2 regions of the Ruegeria sp. YTSA219 genome follow, and region 2 is predicted to be linked to the other one. Evidence: riboswitches for the same ligand, from Rfam matches in the RefSeq annotation. Region 2 holds a riboswitch; the other holds the start of a gene.

Region 1 (7,389 bases), on a different contig from region 2:
GCTTGGGTCGATGTCCAACCTCTCACTTACGCGCAACGACTGCCGCAGGAGGGACTTTATGATTGTAGCAATGACCCTTCGGGCAGAGCGTTTCCGGGACTAACCCCCGCTCTTGCCTGAACATGTTACCGATGGGTGCGCGCCTGCCACCCTGATGGTTTCCTGTATCTGAACACAGGCAGAACAATGTCCAAAACACTTTCGGACCTGGGATGGTCCTCTCATTTTGCAGCCCAACATGCTGTGAACCCTACCTGCACACCGCATCGCATCAACGCCGTCCATCGTGATCGCCTGATCGGCCTGAATGCGCTGGGCGACACATCTGATCTGACCCCTGACCGATCAACCGGCGAATTTGCGGTTGGCGATTGGATCCTTGCGGATGATCAAAACCGCATTCGGCATCTTTTGGAGCGCAAAAGCCTCTTGCAACGCCGGGCCGCAGGCACCGGTGCGCAGGTTCAGCTGATCGCGGCGAATGTGGACGTGCTGTATATCGTCAGTTCCTGCAATGCCGATTTCAATCTGGCACGGCTTGAGCGTTATCTGGCGCTGGCGCATCAGGCCGGGTGCTATCCGGTTGTTGTCCTGACCAAGGCCGACAGCTGCCCTGACCCAGAGAGCTATGCCAGTCAGGCCAGTTCGCTGGCTCGGTTTCTGACCGTTCTAACCGTCAACGCGCTGGAGGCGTCAGAGATTGATCCGATCCTGTCCTGGTGCCCTTCCGGGCAAACTGCTGCTTTGGTCGGCTCATCCGGTGTCGGCAAAACCACATTGGCGAACGCCATGACTGGTCAGGCCGGGACAACGGCGGGGATCCGCGAGGATGACGCACGGGGTCGCCACACCACGACCCATCGTGCGCTTCACCCGATGCGAAACGGGGGGTGGCTGATTGATACGCCAGGAATGCGCGCCCTGCGTTTGATGGATGCCCAAGACGGCGTGGATGAGGTTTTCTCAGACCTTCTAGAATTGGCTGCAAGGTGCCGGTTCTCAGATTGCCAGCACCAGGCCGAACCCGGTTGTGCTGTACAGGAGGCGATTGCCAATGGCGTGATTGAGCCCGACCGGCTGGCGCGCTGGCACAAGCTTCGGCGCGAAGATCAGAGGAATTCCGAAACCCTCGCGCAGTCACGGGCACGTGACAAAGCCTTTGGCAAAATGGTGCGATCCGTCATGAATGACAAAAAGTCCCGCAGCAGACACTGAGCGTGACAGAAAGGCGCCTCGTTTTCAGGCAATCAACCGGGGCCAAACCGCCCGGTTTCTGCGGGCAAAAGCGCCAATATGACCGATCTCAGGCGCTCCGAATTCATTCGGAGACAACAGATGTCGCCGCGCCTTTGGTCCATACAGATCGGCAAGCCGCCAGACAGCGTCTGGCGGCACCATCTGGTCGTCCTCGAAGGTGAACAGGTCCACCGGCGTATTCGATTGCGCCCATCTCGCTTCGGGCAGAGCGTCACCGATCTGCGGCACATAATTCTGCGGCGCCGTGCACCAGCTACGCCATTGCCAATAGACCGGACCAGGCAAATCGGCACCGATCCCCACCGCTTTGCCCGGCAGATAGCCCAGCGCATTCACTGCCAGACGCCCATGCACATGCCAGAACATCCACGCCAGCCCGCGATAGGGCCAGGGATGGTCGGACAGAGTAACCAGCCCCGAACATACACAGATCATCCGGTCGATCTGATCAATGTCTGGCTGCACCGGCCCCAGCAAGCCGCCAAGGGAATGACCGATGCTCCACTGCAAAGCGTCCGGGAACCGCCTGCGCATCTCAGCCCGTGCGGCGGGCATGTCGACCAAGGCCCAATCCGCCATGGTCACCTCGGAGGTTTTGAGTTTGTCGCGCAGCGAATGCCCGAAATCGCTGTAGTCATAGGTCAGACAGGCCATACCCTGTTCGGCGGCCAGCCAACGGGCAAAATGCTGGTAATATTCGCGCGGCACTGCAGTTGCGCTGTGAATCGCCACGGCGACCTTCGGCTGGGTTTCAGGCAGATACAGCCGCGCCGACAGGCTGGCAGAGCCTGAGGCAAAATCAAAGTCCTTAGTCTGGACGCAGGGCGTGGTATCAAGCATGGCGCTTCCGACAAATTCTGAACTACTCGGTTCACTCAACAATCGGCCCGATTTCGGCCACCAGAGTCAAGATTTCATCAAGATGACCAAACGTCCGGTTTGCACCCCAACAGGTGGCTTGACTCGGGGTCTGCATAGCCGCTAGCGATGTGGTGATGGTTCTTGCCCCGGAATTGGGGCGGGATGAAAAGGGAACACGGTGCGGTCTGCCCCGGCGATGCCGGAAAGGGCCAACTCCGCGACTGCCCCCGCAACTGTAAGCGGTGAGCAATGCCGAAATACCACTGGCCCCAGGGCTGGGAAGGTCGGCAAAGCGACGACCCGCAAGTCAGGAGACCTGCCATCGTATCGAAACCGAAACTCGGGCGGGGTGTCCGGGCAGGTCGTCAGCGCGCTGTCACACCTGATCCTCACCCTCCGTCCTGCGCGCGGAGGGCGCATTATGATCTGGAAGACAAAAACACACGAATTCACCGCAACCGTCTGTCAGAGGACCGGGAAACCCTGCCCCGCCCTTGCCCGAATGGCACGCGCCATGGCCGAGGCGATGGCGACGGCAACGCCTGCGACATCCAAAACATTCGAGGTCGAAGGTACCAGCGATCTGACCCATTGCACCGAAGGCTGCACGGCCCGTTTTCGGGCCCAATCAGAACAGATCAGGGTCTATTGCGGCACCAGCACAGACACGCCGACAGAAAAGCTGGACGCCTATGGCGACATGATGTTCGGGCCGGAGTTCATCCAGAAATCCGCTGGTTTTCTGTCAGAACCACCCTGTGCGATGCTCGACGTTTCGACCCTGCCGCCGCGCAGCGACAGTATTCCGTATCAAGTGTCTGCCTGATTCAGGGAAGGGTTCGGGCCGGCAACCCGGCCCAGTCCTTTTGCGCTTTGGTTTCCACCGCGCAGGGCCGCACTGCACGCAACCGCCGAAGCGCTTGGTCAGGCGCTTCGCCGCATTCCACCGTTAGCCGCATCACAACCATCCCCGAGCGTCCGCACCCACCGCGGCAATGCACCAGCACCTTGCCGCCACTGGCAAGGACATGTTGGGCGGCGGCGCTGGCTTGCGGCCAAAGCGCCTCAACCTCAGGCGTGGGGGCGCCGAAATCGGAGACCGGAAGGTGGACCCAGGCAATCCGTTCGCACTGCAGGTCCGCCTCGAATGACAACCCGGCGGAATGCTGGAACTCATCCAGAGTAGTCATCGAGATGACCAGGTCCGGCGCCCAATCTCGGATTACTGCGAAATCTCCAGCATAATCGCCCGTGACACCCGGCAGTGGGCACAGAGCGATCTGCCCTTTGCCCAATCCAAGAGGGTGAATTGCAAATCTCTCCAACACTGCTCCTTTTCCTGCATCACCACATGGGGCTGAGGCCCCTCATGATTTACCGGCTCTGATGCAACTTGCCAAAACGAAATTCCTTTTCGCGCGCGGTGGACGCGGGCGGCGGGGGTCTCTACTCTGCAAACCTGACACGAATCCAACAGAGCAGACATGACCGACACGCCCAGCCCCGCCTATCAGGTTCTCGCGCGAAAATACCGCCCGGAAACTTTTGCTGACCTCGTCGGTCAGGACGCAATGGTGCGCACGCTGAAAAACGCGTTCGAGGCCGACCGGATTGCACAAGCCTTCATCATGACCGGCATCCGCGGTACCGGTAAGACAACCACGGCCCGGATCATCGCCAAGGGCATGAATTGCATTGGCCCCGATGGCGAAGGCAAGCCCACGACCGAACCCTGCGGCCAGTGCGAACATTGCGTCGCCATCATGGAAGGCCGCCACGTCGATGTGATGGAAATGGACGCCGCCAGCCGAACCGGCGTGAATGATATCCGCGAAATCATCGACTCGGTCCGATACCGCGCCGCCAGTGCGCGCTATAAGATCTACATCATCGACGAGGTTCACATGCTTTCGACCAGCGCATTCAACGCGCTGCTCAAGACGTTGGAAGAACCTCCTGCGCATGTGAAGTTCATCTTTGCCACGACCGAAATCCGCAAAGTCCCGGTGACTGTTCTGTCGCGGTGCCAACGATTTGACCTGCGCCGGATCGAACCCGAGGACATGATTGGCCTGCTCAATAAGATCGCAGCGGCTGAGAAGGCACAGATCGCGGATGATGCCCTGGCGCTGATCACCCGCGCGGCCGAAGGGTCGGCGCGCGACGCAACTTCGCTGCTGGATCAGGCAATCAGCCATGGGGCCGGTGAAACCAGCGCCGATCAGGTGCGCGCGATGCTGGGTCTGGCCGACCGGGGCCGGGTATTGGACTTGATGGAAATGATCCTGCGAGGGGATGCAGCAAGCGCGCTGACTGAATTGGGCGGGCAATATGCCGAAGGGGCCGATCCGCTATCCGTGCTGCGCGATCTGGCCGAAATCACGCACTGGGTTTCGGTTGTGAAGATCACGCCAGACGCAGCCGAGGACCCGACGGTTTCCCCTGATGAACGTGCTCGTGGTCAGCAAATGGCCGAGGCCCTGCCAATGCGCGTTTTGACCCGGATGTGGCAGATGTTGCTGAAAGCGCTGGAAGAGGTATCGGCCGCGCCAAATGCCATGATGGCTGCTGAAATGGCCGTTATCCGCCTGACCCATGTTGCCGACTTGCCCAGCCCCGAAGAGCTGATCAAGCGCCTGCAGGACAACCCGCCTCCGCCTCCGAATGGCGGTCCTGGCGGTGGTATGGCCGTGCCCTCTCAGGCTCCGGTACAAGCGACATCATCTTCTTACGTGTCCGCAACTAGCAGCCCCGCCGGCGCGCCGTCGGCCGCTCTGGCCCATGATATCCAATCGGCGCTGGCACGGTATCCGAGTTTTGACCACGTGGTTGAATTGATCCGCACCAATCGGGATGTGAAACTTCTGGTCGAGGTCGAAAACGGGGTGCGGCTGGTTTCTTACCAACCGGGGCGGATCGAATTCACCCCGACACAGAACGCACCCACAGATCTGGCAGCGAGACTGGGTTCGTCGCTGCAACGATGGACTGGCAACCGCTGGGCTGTGTCGATTGTGGCCGATGGTGAGGTTGCGACCATCGCCGAGATTCGAGACGCCGCCGAGCTGGCGTTGAAAGCAGAGGCTGAGAAACACCCGTTGGTTCAGGCGGTGCTCATGCAATTTCCGAAGGCACGCATCAAGCGGATTGAAACACCGGAAGAACGTGCCGCCAAAGTGGAAACCGAGGCGCTGCCCGAGGTCGAAGACGAATGGGACCCGTTCGAGGAAGACTGAAACCGTCCCATCTTACCCAACTGGAAACCTCCCGCGCCCAACGGGAGGAAAGGTCTGGCCAAAGGCCTTGACGACGGGCAGGAGCCAGCTCGGCCCTTGTGCCGCGCCGACCGCGCCCGTATTTAGGCGTCAAACCGGATATTAGGAGAATACCGATGCTCAAAGGACTCGGCGGCCTGGGTGACATGGCCAAGATGATGAAATCCGCACAGGATCTACAGACCAAGATGACGGATATGCAGGAAGAGCTGAATACCATCATGGTTGTCGGCGAATCCGGTGCAGGGCTGGTCAAGGCAACAGCCACGGCCAAGGGAGAGCTGAAAGGTCTCGATATCGACCCGTCAATCTTTAACGGCGACGACAAGGAAGTGGTCGAAGACCTGATCCTGGCCGCCATCAAAGATGCTCAGGCCAAGGCCGCTGAACGGTCGCAGGCTGAGATGGCTAAGCTGACCGAAGGCATGGGCCTGCCCGCAGACATCAAGCTGCCGTTCTGATAGGCACTCCTGACGAAATACCGGCCGGGCCCAACTGCCCGGCCCTTATGCAGGAGCAAGCGCGGTGAGTTCGAACAGCGATATCGACAATCTGATCGACCTGATGGCCAAACTGCCGGGCCTCGGCCCACGTTCGGCCCGTCGCGCAGTGCTGCATCTGATCCGCAAACGCGCCCTTCTGCTGACACCGCTTGCGGACGCGATGCAACAGGTTGCCATCACTGCCCGTGAGTGCCTGAATTGCGGCAATGTAGGCACCTCGGATATCTGCGACATCTGCGATAGCGAAGTCCGCGCGACCGGAGAGCTGTGCGTCGTCGAAGACGTCGCCGACCTTTGGGCGATGGAACGCGCCGCAGTTTTCAAAGGCCGCTATCATGTTCTGGGTGGCACCTTGTCGGCTCTGGACGGGATAGGCCCGGACGAGCTGCGCATCCCCCGCCTCAAGGATCGGGTCACAGCCGAGGGGATCACCGAAGTCATTCTGGCGCTGAACGCCACTGTCGATGGCCAGACCACCGCGCACTATATAGCCGATCAACTGGACGGGCAGGTGCGCCTGACCTCGCTGGCGCAGGGTGTGCCGATTGGCGGCGAGCTGGACTATTTGGATGACGGGACGATCACAGCGGCGCTTAGGGCGCGGAAGGAGTTGTAGTGTAGCCCATGACGCGCTTCAAAAGGAGTTCGAAACTCAATCTCCGATGATATTGCAGCTTACCAACCATTCCGATGGAAGGACATTCACTGCAACGTTGTTAGGCAATTGAAAATACGACACTCGCCTATAGCTCCACGCAAATGGAACGCAATCTTTAAGAGCCGCGCCGTGCAAAAAGAACTGCCCCTCTTAGAGCGCATGTTTAAGTGATTGGTAGAATGAGTTCTGAATTTCCACATCTGCATTAAAGCTTCTGGTGGCTATTGCGCGCAACAACTCAGCATATGTTGCAACAAACACCGTAGAAAAACTCATCGACAAGGCCAAAAAAATCGGAACCGAGAGAAGTTCCTTCAAGCCCTTCTTTGCTAAGAAGGCGGCAACCAAATAGCTCGTCGCGGTACCGAACTACAGCAATATCGGCCAAAACGGTGCGCCAAGCCTGTCGTTCCAGAGCGTTATCAGGGCAATTGGCTGGAGTGAGCTTCCAAACAACAGCTTTGCCGTAGTCGCGTAGGCAACTAAGCTCAGAAAAATAGTCAGCAACATTTTCATGAATTTGGACCTTCAACCGCCGCAATTTGCAGGAACGTAACGACTAGGGTGATCTCAACGTCAGGAACCTCAAAATGGTCCCCACGCTCGACAACATGTACCTGACCCGGACTGTGCATCTGGGCCCTTCGGCGGTGCTCAGCGGTTATGACACGCTGGACGTGACCCTGTTTTCAAGACGTGCAGCTTTGGTACCGCGACTGCCATCCGGACCCTCTAACGAATCGGATCAAAAAGCGCGTCTTTGGCCGCGCAGTCCTTGATCACATCCCGGCCACAAGGCACCGGTTCAAGATCGCGGGACAGGCACAGGCGCACC
Region 2 (7,389 bases):
TAAGGATTACGACCGCCGGTATCGCCCGCAAAGCGCGGACAGCCCTTGGTCAAGCTGGAGCCATGGTGATGACTAACCCTCCGGGCATTCTGATTTCGGCACCGTCTTCGGGGACTGGCAAGACCACCGTGATGCTGGGCCTGCTGCGTGCGCTGGCCGAGGATGGCCTGACCGTCCAACCATTCAAAAGCGGCCCTGACTATATCGACCCGGCCTTTCACCGGGCGGCGGCTGGGCGCGCCTCGTTCAATCTGGACAGCTGGGCGATGGGCGATCCTCTGCTGAACGCAATATCGGCACAGGCTGACGGCGCGGATATCGTCGTAGCCGAAGGATCGATGGGTCTGTTCGACGGTGTCGCCAAACCCGGTGAGATTGGCCATGGTTCTAGCGCGGAAACCGCGCAGCGTATGGGCTGGCCTGTGGTGTTGGTTCTGGATGTCGGCGGTCAGGCGCAATCAGCTGCAGCCACGGCGCTGGGGTTTCGGATGTACAACCCCGACCTGCCCTTTGCCGGGGTAATTTTGAACCGCTGCGCCAGCCCGCGCCACGAGCGTCTGACCCGGTTGGGTATGGAACGTGCAGGCCTGCCGGTTCTGGGCGTTCTGCCACGACGCGGAGACCTGACACTTCCCGAGCGGCACTTAGGTTTGATCCAGGCAGTGGAACATCCCGATCTGGAAAGCGCCATTGTCGGCTATGCTGCGTTCCTGCGTGAACATGTCGATCTGGAGGCGATCAAGCGGGCGGCTTCCTCAAGCCCAAATAGGCCATCGCCAGCCGTGCTGCCGCGCCCTCCGGCGCAGCGGATCGCACTGGCCCGGGATGCTGCGTTTTCGTTCACCTATCCGCATTTGCTGGAAGGCTGGCGCACGGCGGGTGCAGAAATCCTACCGTTTTCACCACTGGCGAATGAAGCCCCTGCCCCGGATGCCGATCTGGTCTGGCTGCCGGGTGGGTATCCCGAGTTGCACGCAGGCACATTGGCCGCCGCCAACACCTTCCAGACTGGGCTGCGCAAACATGCCGAGACAAGACCTGTGCATGGCGAATGCGGGGGCTACATGGCGCTGGGTCAGGCGTTGATCGACAAAGAGGGAGACCGGCACGAAATGGCGGGCCTTCTGGGCCTTGTGACCTCCTATGAAAAGCGCAAGTTCAACCTGGGTTATCGCAAGGCGGAATTATTGGCCCCAATGGCCGGATTTGCCGAAGGCACAGCGCTACGCGGGCATGAGTTCCACTATTCCTCGATCATCGAACAGCCTGACGCCCCGCTGGCGCGCGTGTTCGACGCCGAAGGCGCGGAAGGCCCGCAAACCGGATCGGTGCGAAACAATGTCACCGGGACATTCTTTCATCTGATCGCCGAGGCCTCGGCATGAGTGGTTTTGTGTCCTTCATCGGTTCAGGCCCCGGCGACCCGGAATTGCTGACACTGAAGGCGGTAGACAGGATGCAGAAAGCCGATGCGGTGCTGTTTGATGACCTCAGCAGTGGCCCGATCCTGAGCCACGCGCGTGAGGATGCTGATCTGGTTGGTGTCGGCAAACGCGCCGGGCGCCCCTCGCCCAAGCAGGATCACGTCAGCCGCTTGTTGGTCGAATATGCACAAACCGGTCAGCATGTTGTGCGGCTGAAATCCGGTGATGGCGGCATGTTCGGCCGGCTTGAAGAAGAACTGGTGGCCCTGCAAGAGGCCGGGATCGACTATGAAATCATCCCCGGCATCCCCTCGGCGGTAGCGGCGGCGGCAGCGGCGGGCATTCCGCTGACCCGGCGACTGACCGCGCGGCGCGTGCAATTCGTCACCGGCCACGATGTCAGTGGCAAACTGCCCGAAGATCTGAACCTGGCAGCACTGGCTGATCCACAGGCTACGACCGTCGTGTTTATGGGCAAGCGCACCTTTCCCCTTTTGGTTGGCGCCCTGCATTCCCACGGCCTACCGCTGGACACACCTGCTTTGATGGCCGAGTCCGTCTCGACCCCCGAGCAAAAACTGCAACGCTCGACCATCGGTGCCTTGTCGCAGCAGTTGGAAACCGAGATCGGCACCGCCCCGGCCCTGATCCTGTATGGACCTCTGGCAGAGTTCGAAAATGATTGACCTGACGCTGATCGGTATTGGCACCGGCAACCCGGATCATGTGACATTTCAAGGGGCGCAGGCGATCCGCTCGGCGGACCTGATCCTGATCCCCCGCAAGGGCGAAAACAAGGCCGATCTGGCAGGGCTGCGCGAGCAGATCATCGCTCAGGTCGCGGATACTCCTCCGCAAATCGCGTATTTCGACATTCCCAAACGCCGTGCCGATGATGGCTATTTACGCGGAGTGGACGAATGGCACGACGCGATTGCATTGCGCTGGCAGGAGGCCATCGCAGCCCACCCGAAGGCCCGCCATGTGGCGCTGCTGATCTGGGGGGATCCGTCGCTGTATGACAGTTCGCTGCGAATCGCGGCACGTTTGACCCCTCAGCCAGAAACACGGGTGATTCCCGGCATCACCGCGCTGCAAGCGCTGACGGCGGCCCATGCGATTCCGATCAACGAACTGGGCGCGCCCTATATCGTAACAACTGGTCGTCGCATCCGGGACGAAGGATGGCCGGATACCGCAGAAAACGTGGCGGTGATGCTAGATGGCGAATGTTCATTCCAAAACCTGGACATGCAAGACTTGGACATTTGGTGGGGCGCATATGTCGGCATGAAAGAGGAAATCCTGATCAAAGGCCCTTTGGCCGAGGTTGCGCAGCAGATTCTGGACCGCCGCGCCCTTGCCCGTGCCGACCATGGTTGGATCATGGATATTTATTTGCTGAAAAAGCGCATAATCTGACACAATACGTCGCAAATGATGATTGCACCGCCACAGCTATAGCGGCTAAATGGGGGTGTCTGGTCCTGCCGGAGAAATCCGGATGCTAAGAGGGAATTTGGTGCGACTGCCTCGGTGGTCAACTCCAAAGCCGCCCCCGCGACTGTAAGCGGAGAGCCCCTGTTCAACCAGCCACTCCCGGTTCTCCGGGGGGAAGGCGAACAGAGGCATCGACCCGCAAGCCAGGAGACCTGCCAGGCGCAAAAACGAAACACCGGCCGTCGGGTGCGGCGGCAGAGGAGAATACAAAATGGCAACACAAACGAAAACAGCATCTGCCGCGCGTACAGGCTTTGTTCCGGTCATGTTTGCAGTGGTTCTGGGTCTGGGCCTCATCACGCTGACCGGTCACGTTCAGGCAGCGGCCCTGCATGATGCAGCGCATGACGTGCGTCACGCGACCGGCTTCCCCTGCCACTAAGACCGTGTTCAGTCGTATATTGACCAGCGCGTTGTTCGCTGGTGCTGCAGCGGGGCTGATTGCCGCCTTGCTGCAGTTGGTATTTGTGCAACCAGTATTGTTGCATGCCGAGCTTTATGAATCCGGAGAGCTGGTGCATTTCGGGGGCGAGACCGTATCGGCTCATCCCGAGCTGCCGCGCATGTTCTCTGAACTGACGCGTGATGCGCTGAGTGTCATCTTTACCATGCTGACCTATACCGGCTATGCGCTGGTGATGGTTGCGCTGATGTCGGTAGCCGAAGGTCAAGGGCATCAGATTGATGGCCGGACCGGCGTTCTTTGGGGGTTGGCCGGATTTATCGCCTTCCACCTTGCACCAGGTTTCACCCTGGCGCCCGAAGTGCCGGGTGTCGCAGCAGCCGATGTCTATGCACGTCAGGTCTGGTGGTTCGCAACGGTTGCAGCAGCCCTTGTCGCCATGTGGTTGATCGCCTTTGGAGGTAACCTGATCAGCTATGTGATCGCCGCAGTACTTCTGTTGGTGCCACATCTTATCGGTGCACCCGAGCCCGATGTTTTCACCGGCCCTGTGCCGACTGAAATTGGCGCATTGTTCGCGGCACGAGCTTTTGGAATCGGTCTGGTTGCATGGGTTCTGGTTGGCGCGTTCGCTGGCTATTTCTGGCAGAAAGAAGCGCAACCTTCCGAAGCAACGGCCTGATCGCACTTCGATTGAACGCGCCGGGTGTAAACTTGGCGCGTTTCCCTATGTTTTCAAGGAAATACAATGACCCGTTCACTTGCTCTATTCGTGATCGGTCTGGTCTTTGGCGGCGGTGCAGGATTTGTAATTGCTGCTGCAAATGGCGTCACATTTGATGGCCACGACCATTCTGATCCGTCTCTTCACGGAGCCTCACACACTGAGACCATGGCCCACGATCATTCCACGGCCCTGAACCTACCGGCAGGCGCAGATGCACCTACACTGGACATCGCTCTGACACAGGATCCTATGTCTGGCTGGAACCTGCATGTCATGCCAAAAAACTTTACCTTCGCACCGCAGAACGCATCGACCGCAGACTTGGCAGGCGAAGGGCACGCGCATGTTTACATCAACGGAGAAAAGCTCGCCCGGCTTTACGGCAGTTGGATGCATCTTGATCAGTTGCCCAAAGGCGAGGTCGAGGTTTCGGTTTCACTGAATTCCAACAGCCATAGCCCGCTTTCGGTCGATAACGTGCCGGTTCGTGCTGCGGTTACGGTTCAAGTCGACTAAAGCGCCGGAATACGCGCACGCAAACACATCCGAAGCCGCCCGCAGGGTCGGGCGTCTTCGATCCAGCCCTGCGGGCTGTTCAGGTAAGTACGGCAAGTTTCAGCGATATCCGCGGCATCCGCCACCACATCGACACCCGAAAACACATAAGATGCGCGCCCCTGCGCCTGTATAGCCAGCGCCGTGGGTTCCGCGCAGCCGCTGAAACAGGCGTGTTCGCTCACTTCGACCTGATCCGTCAATCCGGCCCTTTTCAGTGCGTCCTGCACAGCCTGGACCTCGGCCGCCCGATCACGTGCGGTGCCACAGGTTTTGCAGATCATCAGGCGCATCCGATCCAGACCTTTCCCTTCGTCCTGCGCCCGTTTCTGCGGCTTTAAGCGGCGCGGCGCAATCCCGAATGCGCACAAGATTGTGAGTGCGACGTTCTCACATTTCTGGCAGGATTCCTGCAGACACCTTAAAAGGAGGCCTCTGGATGAAACTGCTTTGGACTGTCTTCGCCCTGCTGGCTCTGCCCGCCTGGGCCGACGAACCGCCCTCGGGATGGGCCGTGTATCCAACGGGCAAAAGCTATGATGAATTGGTCTCGGACACCAGATCGGCGGTTAAGGCAAACGGTCTGATCGTGGTCACGCAGGCCGGCCCCACCAAAGCCGCCGCCGCGCGGGGAATTACAATCCCAGGCAATCTGGTGATCGGCGCCTTCAACAATGACTATGCGGTGCGCGTGCTGGAAACCTCGGTGCGCGCAATGATCGAAGCACCGATCCGGTTTTACGTGACCGAAAACGAGGACGGTACCGCCACCCTGTCCTATAAAACGCCCAGCTTTGTATTCGCGCCCTATATCTATGAGGGAGGAGACCCCCTGAGGGACATTGCCCAGGAATTGGATGACACCTTTCAGATCGTGGCCGAAGCCGCTGTCAAATAGTCACACTGGCGTGATGCGCCTTGCGTCCGGGTCTGTCCTCCGCAATCTGCGTTGAAACAGTTTTCGGAGCTTTACTGATGCAGGACTCGTCGCCCCGCGCTGCGGACATTCTGGCCCAACGGCTTTATGAGGCTGGCTGCCGCCACGCTTTTGGCATGCCAGGTGGCGAGGTGCTGACCCTAGTGGATGCGTTGGAAAAGGCGGGAATAACCTTTCACCTGACCAAACACGAGAACGCGGCTGGCTTTATGGCCGAGGCGGTGCATCACCGCGACGGTGCCCCGGCCATTCTGGTGGCCACACTCGGTCCAGGCGCGATGAACGGGATCAATGTGGTCGCCAATGCGTTGCAGGACCGGGTGCCAATGATCGTGCTGACCGGCTGTGTCGACGCAGATGAGGCGCTGACATACACCCATCAGGTCATGGATCACGCACGGGTCTATCGCTCGATCACCAAAGGGACGTTCATGCTGACCGCCAAAGGCGCGGATATTATCGCAGACAAAGCGGTATCGCTGGCCAATCAGCCGCGCACAGGACCGGTGCATATCGACGTGCCGATTTCGGTTGCGGATGCGCCTGTGACCGATGTCAAACGCCGCCGTCTTGTCAAACCTGCCGCCGTCGCGCCCGAGGGGGATTGCGTTGAAAAAGCCCGCCGCTGGGTGGCACAGGCCGAACGGCCCATCGCGATTATCGGCCTGGATGTTCTATATGACGACTCGCGCAATGTGGTGCAGGCGTTCCTTGAACATTTTGGCATTCCTTTTGTGACAACCTACAAGGCCAAGGGCGTGGTTCCCGAGGATCATCCACTGTGCCTTGGCGGCGCGGGCCTGTCGCCGCTGGCTGACACCCATCTAGTGCCGCTGGTTGAACAGGCCGATCTAGTGTTGTGTCTGGGCTATGACCCGATCGAAATGCGCCCAGGCTGGCGCGAGATATGGGACCCCGAAGAAAAGCGCGTCATCGACATTTCGGCGGTTCCGAACGATCACTACATGCATCAGGCCGGGTTGAACCTGGTGGCTGATACCGGCGCGACCCTCGAGGCCATTGCAAAGGGCAACCCTGCCCGCGCCACCTGGCCCGGCGGCGAACCCGAACAGGTTCGGGCCGCCCTGGCGCGAGCCTTCCCTACTGATGATGTATGGGGTCCCGCCGCGGTAATTGCGGAAACCCGCGCGGCTCTTCCTGCCGAGACATTGGCCACCGCTGACAGCGGCGCACATCGCATCCTTCTCAGCCAGATGTGGGGATGTTCCGAAGAACGCGGGCTGATCCAGTCTTCGGCGCTCTGCACCATGGGCTGCGCTCTGCCAATGGCCATCGGGCTGAAGCTGGCCGAACCCACGCGCCCGGTCATCAGCTTTTCCGGTGATGCCGGGTTCCTGATGGTCGCCGGAGAACTGTCGACCGTTGCCGAGATGGGTGGTAACCCGATTTTCCTGGTGTTCGTCGACGCCAGCCTTGCCCTGATCGAATTGAAACAGCGTCAGCGGCAAATGGGGAACGTAGGCGTCGATTTCGACCGCCACGACTTTGCAGCTATGGGCCGGGCCTTCGGTGGGAATGGTCACACGGTGCGCACCCGCGCCGAACTGAGGGATGCTCTGGAAGCGGCAACCAAGTCTGATAGGTTCACCGTAATCGCTGCTGAGATTGACCGCGGAGGATATGATGGCCGGATCTGAAGGACCGCTGAAGGGCGTCAAGGTTCTGGACCTGTCCCGCATTCTGGCCGGACCGACCTGCACACAGTTGCTGGGCGATTTGGGTGCCAGCGTTATCAAGATCGAAAACCCTGCTACTAAAGGGGACGACACGCGCCAGTGGGGCCCACCCTATGTCGCTGATGCCGACGGGGTTCCATCGGATC

Evidence for each region. A riboswitch is a leader RNA that binds a small molecule or an ion and turns the genes downstream of it on or off. The one in region 2 is predicted to bind cobalamin.
Region 1: another riboswitch for cobalamin. It lies ahead of AC2FFB_RS12570 (hypothetical protein); the one in region 2 lies ahead of AC2FFB_RS05200 (CbtB domain-containing protein).

The regions. Positions count from the first base shown of each region.
Region 1 covers NZ_JBXWMT010000008.1:47,834-55,222, forward strand. The annotation lists RNA gene ffs (signal recognition particle sRNA small type) at 1-28, shown strand, start outside; gene rsgA (ribosome small subunit-dependent GTPase A) at 187-1,215, shown strand; gene AC2FFB_RS12565 (alpha/beta hydrolase family protein) at 1,240-2,097, opposite strand; cobalamin riboswitch at 2,237-2,456, shown strand; gene AC2FFB_RS12570 (hypothetical protein) at 2,540-2,944, shown strand; gene AC2FFB_RS12575 (protein-tyrosine phosphatase family protein) at 2,946-3,446, opposite strand; gene AC2FFB_RS12580 (DNA polymerase III subunit gamma/tau) at 3,603-5,354, shown strand; gene AC2FFB_RS12585 (YbaB/EbfC family nucleoid-associated protein) at 5,510-5,854, shown strand; gene recR (recombination mediator RecR) at 5,919-6,512, shown strand; gene AC2FFB_RS12595 (hypothetical protein) at 6,793-7,086, opposite strand; gene AC2FFB_RS12600 (ribonuclease T2 family protein) at 7,287-7,389, opposite strand, start outside.
Region 2 covers NZ_JBXWMT010000002.1:438,224-445,612, forward strand. The annotation lists gene cobM (precorrin-4 C(11)-methyltransferase) at 1-76, shown strand, start outside; gene AC2FFB_RS05185 (cobyrinic acid a,c-diamide synthase CobB) at 63-1,385, shown strand; gene cobA (uroporphyrinogen-III C-methyltransferase) at 1,382-2,110, shown strand; gene cobF (precorrin-6A synthase (deacetylating)) at 2,103-2,846, shown strand; cobalamin riboswitch at 2,890-3,098, shown strand; gene AC2FFB_RS05200 (CbtB domain-containing protein) at 3,136-3,306, shown strand; gene AC2FFB_RS05205 (CbtA family protein) at 3,311-4,009, shown strand; gene AC2FFB_RS05210 (hypothetical protein) at 4,076-4,570, shown strand; gene AC2FFB_RS05215 (DUF1636 domain-containing protein) at 4,567-4,980, opposite strand; gene AC2FFB_RS05220 (DUF302 domain-containing protein) at 5,049-5,507, shown strand; gene AC2FFB_RS05225 (thiamine pyrophosphate-binding protein) at 5,585-7,204, shown strand; gene AC2FFB_RS05230 (CaiB/BaiF CoA transferase family protein) at 7,191-7,389, shown strand, end outside.